DNA from 2 places in the Bacillus sp. WC2503 genome. Region 1 is predicted to be linked to the other one. Evidence: a T-box and tRNA genes for the amino acid it is inferred to sense, from the RefSeq annotation. Region 1 holds a T-box; the other holds one or more tRNA genes.

Region 1 (2,228 bases):
GTTTCCAGTAACGATTGTTGAGTGGCTTGGATATGTTACAGAAGGATAAATTGGTTCTACTTTTTCTACAACCGCGCCCTTTTTTATTAGAGATTGGAAGTTAGGTAATTTTTGTAGTATAGGAAAATCTAAAGCTGATAAACAGTCGAATGATAAAATAATGACACGATTAGTTAATGCTTTATCCATAAAGTAATCCTCCTAATTATATAAAACCTATTCTTATATATTACTATTAATACCTAGTAATAAAAATATGTTTCTGAATAAAATTTATTATTTATTTTCAGAAAAATTAAACATATAATAAGTATAAGGGATTGAATGAAAGGAGGGAATACTATGGACTGGCTAGATGGATTTGGTATTTTTTACATCATTGGTGGAATCACGATTCTCCTAGTATTTGCTATTTCATATTTACTAAAGAAACGTTTTCCAGACAAACAGTTTGATATTATATTTTCACTTAGTTTAGTACTTCTTTGTTTAGCTTTCTTTCCTGTAACAATGATAGCTATTGGTGGGTGGGAAGGAATGGGATATGGATTTATTTGTTTCTTCGTTCTACTTGGTACACTTATCGGTATGGTTGCACATCAACTTGTGAAAATCGTTCGAAAGAGCTACGTATAAAACTACAAAAAATGAAAAGAATATATAAAAATAAGAAAATTAGCTATTGTTTTAAAAAAGAATTTGTATTATGATAATCAACAAATTTATTTCGTTATAACGCTGAAAAAGGACTAGTACATGTCCAACCTTTTTTGCAGAGAGAGAATCCGTTTGGCTGAAAGATTCTTAAAGGGCGATATGGAACCTACCTTTGAGTTCTGCATATGCAGCGGGAAATTCCCGTTATCAAAAAGAGAGCATATACAATTTTTGTGTATGAATCAGGGTGGTAACGCCGGCAAAGCTCGGTCCCTATTTAGGGGCGCGGGCTTTTTTGTATTTTCTAAAAGGAGGAAGACTGACTATGGCAAAAGAACAAGTGCAAGCCATTACGAAGATGGAAGAGGACTTTGCGCAGTGGTATACCGATATTGTAAAAAAAGCTGAACTTGTTGACTATTCAAGTGTAAAAGGGTGTATGATTCTGCGTCCGTACGGTTATGCCTTATGGGAGAATATGCAGAAAGTGATGGATGAAAAGTTAAAGGAAACTGGTCATGAGAATGTGTATATGCCAATGTTTATCCCAGAGAGTTTATTGCAAAAAGAGAAGGATCATGTTGAAGGATTTGCTCCTGAAGTAGCATGGGTTACGCATGGCGGGGATGAAAAGTTAGCGGAAAGACTTTGTGTACGTCCTACATCGGAAACTTTATTCTGTGAGCATTTCTCAAAGATTGTTCAATCATATAATGATTTACCAAAGTTATATAATCAGTGGTGTTCAGTAGTTCGTTGGGAAAAGACAACGAGACCATTCCTTCGTACAACTGAATTTTTATGGCAAGAAGGCCATACGATTCATGAAACGGCAGAAGAATCGCAAGCTGAAACGTTAAATATTTTAAATCTGTATGCCTCTTTCTGCGAGGAATACTTAGCGATACCAGTCATTAAAGGACAAAAAACAGAAAAAGAAAAGTTTGCGGGAGCGAAGGCAACTTATACGATTGAAAGTTTAATGCATGATGGAAAAGCACTTCAAACAGGAACATCTCATAACTTTGGAACGAATTTCTCTGAAGCATTTGATATTAAGTTTTTAGATCGTAACGGTAAGTGGCAATATGTACACCAAACTTCGTGGGGTGTATCAACGAGAATGATAGGTGGACTTATTATGGTCCATAGTGATAATAACGGACTTGTAATGCCGCCAAAAGTCGCTCCAGTACAAGTTGTTATTGTACCTATTGCTCAGCATAAAGAAGGTGTGTTAGAAAAAGCAACAGAGTTACAAGGACGTATTCAGAAGGTTGCGCGTGTAAAAATAGATGCTAGCACTAAAACACCAGGCTGGAAATTTAATGAGTATGAAATGAAGGGAATTCCAATTCGATTAGAAGTGGGTCCAAAGGATATTGAAAAGAATCAAGTTGTACTTGTAAGAAGAGATACGAAAGAAAAAGAATGTATATCAATGGATCAATTAGAAGAACGCATTCTATCATTACTGGAGGAAATTCATCATTCTTTATTTAATAAAGCAAAAGTATTTCGCGATGAGAATACGTATAGTGTGACGAATTTCGAAGAGATGAAAAAAGCAG
Region 2 (2,228 bases), 1.0 Mb from region 1:
CTGGTAATGATGGCAGAGAGGTCACACCCGTTCCCATACCGAACACGGAAGTTAAGCTCTCTAGCGCCGATGGTAGTTGGGACCTTGTCCCTGTGAGAGTAGGACGTTGCCAGGCAAATGGAGGATTAGCTCAGCTGGGAGAGCACCTGCCTTACAAGCAGGGGGTCGGCGGTTCGATCCCGTCATCCTCCACCATTTAGCCGACTTAGCTCAATTGGTAGAGCAACTGACTTGTAATCAGTAGGTTGGGGGTTCAAGTCCTCTAGTCGGCACCAGTAACTATGGCGGTTGTGGCGAAGTGGTTAACGCACCGGATTGTGGCTCCGGCATTCGTGGGTTCGATTCCCATCAGTCGCCCCATTTTTTCTTAAATAAATTAATATGCGGGTGTGGCGGAATTGGCAGACGCACCAGACTTAGGATCTGGCGCCTTTGGCGTGGGGGTTCGACTCCCTTCACCCGCACTTTTAATAAAATATCTCATAACATGTCTTGCGGAAGTAGTTCAGTGGTAGAATACAACCTTGCCAAGGTTGGGGTCGCGGGTTCGAATCCCGTCTTCCGCTCCAATTTTCAATATGACATGCCGGGGTGGCGGAACAGGCAGACGCACAGGACTTAAAATCCTGCGGTGGGTGACCACCGTGCGGGTTCGACCCCCGCCCTCGGCACCATATGCGCCCGTAGCTCAATTGGATAGAGCGTTTGACTACGGATCAAGAGGTTAGGGGTTCGACTCCTCTCGGGCGCGCTTTTATTAACGGGAAGTGGCTCAGCTTGGTAGAGCACCTGGTTTGGGACCAGGGGGTCGCAGGTTCAAATCCTGTCTTCCCGATATTCCCAAAAACATGGGGCCTTAGCTCAGCTGGGAGAGCGCCTGCCTTGCACGCAGGAGGTCAGCGGTTCGATCCCGCTAGGCTCCACTTATTTTTATATTACTTATGGCGGTGTAGCTCAGCTGGCTAGAGCGTACGGTTCATACCCGTGAGGTCGGGGGTTCGATCCCCTCCGCCGCTACCATAAGGACCTTTAGCTCAGCTGGTTAGAGCAGACGGCTCATAACCGTCCGGTCGTAGGTTCGAGTCCTACAAGGTCCACCACTCAAAGTTTATATCTCGGAGGTATACCCAAGTTCGGCTGAAGGGATCGGTCTTGAAAACCGACAGGCGGCGAGAGTCGCGCGGGGGTTCGAATCCCTCTACCTCCTCCATTTTTTCTAAATTAAATATTTTATCATCGCGGGGTGGAGCAGCACGGTAGCTCGTCGGGCTCATAACCCGAAGGTCGCAGGTTCAAATCCTGTCCCCGCAACCAAATGGTCCCGTGGTGTAGTGGTTAACATGCCTGCCTGTCACGCAGGAGATCGCCGGTTCGACCCCGGTCGGGACCGCCATTTTTTTACATAAAGGCTCGGTAGCTCAGTCGGTAGAGCAGAGGACTGAAAATCCTCGTGTCGGCGGTTCGATTCCGTCCCGAGCCACCATTTTGAAATCGCAAGCCGGCTTAGCTCAATTGGTAGAGCAACTGACTTGTAATCAGTAGGTTGGGGGTTCAAGTCCTCTAGCCGGCACCACTTTCAAAATGAGCCATTAGCTCAGTTGGTAGAGCATCTGACTTTTAATCAGAGGGTCGAAGGTTCGAATCCTTCATGGCTCACCATTTACAATTTAATGCGGGTGTAGTTTAGTGGTAAAACAAGAGCCTTCCAAGCTCTGGTCGAGAGTTCGATTCTCTTCACCCGCTTTTCAATTATGGGCCTATAGCTCAGCTGGTTAGAGCGCACGCCTGATAAGCGTGAGGTCGATGGTTCGAGTCCATTTAGGCCCACCATAATTGTTCCGCAGTAGCTCAGTGGTAGAGCTATCGGCTGTTAACCGATCGGTCGTAGGTTCGAGTCCTACCTGCGGAGCCATATTATAGAGAAGTACCCAAGTGGCTCAAGGGGCTCCCCTGCTAAGGGAGTAGATCGCGAACGCGGTGCGAGGGTTCGAATCCCTTCTTCTCTGCCAGAATTGGCCCGTTGGTCAAGTGGTTAAGACACCGCCCTTTCACGGCGGTAACACGGGTTCGAATCCCGTACGGGTCATACTAAAAGAGATAGCATAATCTGCTATCTCTTTTTTGTTGTGTAAAAGTGGGCTTTGGATAGTCTGCTTTTTTTTATGGATTTCTTGTATACTTTTTTCTATTTGAATCGTCTAACTAATAGAAAGGAGAGAGCGATGGAG

Evidence for each region. The T-box of region 1 lies ahead of proS (proline--tRNA ligase). A T-box ahead of a tRNA ligase gene usually reads a tRNA of that ligase, here a tRNA-Pro.
Region 2: it has a tRNA-Pro gene. The T-box ahead of proS (proline--tRNA ligase) is inferred to sense a tRNA for this amino acid. The anticodon was not compared.

The regions. Positions count from the first base shown of each region.
Region 1 is NZ_JBQYMD010000001.1:5,100,649-5,102,876, forward strand. It holds gene ACUN26_RS26275 (alkaline phosphatase family protein) at 1-189, opposite strand, end outside; gene ACUN26_RS26280 (YesK-like family protein) at 343-636, shown strand; T-box leader at 730-935, shown strand; gene proS (proline--tRNA ligase) at 983-2,228, shown strand, end outside.
Region 2 is NZ_JBQYMD010000001.1:4,074,991-4,077,218, reverse strand. It holds rRNA gene rrf (5S ribosomal RNA) at 1-115, shown strand, start outside; tRNA gene ACUN26_RS21080 (tRNA-Val) at 120-195, shown strand; tRNA gene ACUN26_RS21075 (tRNA-Thr) at 200-275, shown strand; tRNA gene ACUN26_RS21070 (tRNA-His) at 285-360, shown strand; tRNA gene ACUN26_RS21065 (tRNA-Leu) at 384-464, shown strand; tRNA gene ACUN26_RS21060 (tRNA-Gly) at 495-569, shown strand; tRNA gene ACUN26_RS21055 (tRNA-Leu) at 586-674, shown strand; tRNA gene ACUN26_RS21050 (tRNA-Arg) at 678-751, shown strand; tRNA gene ACUN26_RS21045 (tRNA-Pro) at 762-835, shown strand; tRNA gene ACUN26_RS21040 (tRNA-Ala) at 851-923, shown strand; tRNA gene ACUN26_RS21035 (tRNA-Met) at 944-1,020, shown strand; tRNA gene ACUN26_RS21030 (tRNA-Ile) at 1,024-1,100, shown strand; tRNA gene ACUN26_RS21025 (tRNA-Ser) at 1,118-1,210, shown strand; tRNA gene ACUN26_RS21020 (tRNA-Met) at 1,238-1,314, shown strand; tRNA gene ACUN26_RS21015 (tRNA-Asp) at 1,318-1,393, shown strand; tRNA gene ACUN26_RS21010 (tRNA-Phe) at 1,408-1,483, shown strand; tRNA gene ACUN26_RS21005 (tRNA-Thr) at 1,498-1,573, shown strand; tRNA gene ACUN26_RS21000 (tRNA-Lys) at 1,584-1,659, shown strand; tRNA gene ACUN26_RS20995 (tRNA-Gly) at 1,673-1,743, shown strand; tRNA gene ACUN26_RS20990 (tRNA-Ile) at 1,754-1,830, shown strand; tRNA gene ACUN26_RS20985 (tRNA-Asn) at 1,838-1,912, shown strand; tRNA gene ACUN26_RS20980 (tRNA-Ser) at 1,919-2,009, shown strand; tRNA gene ACUN26_RS20975 (tRNA-Glu) at 2,015-2,086, shown strand; gene ACUN26_RS20970 (RNA polymerase sigma factor) at 2,223-2,228, shown strand, end outside.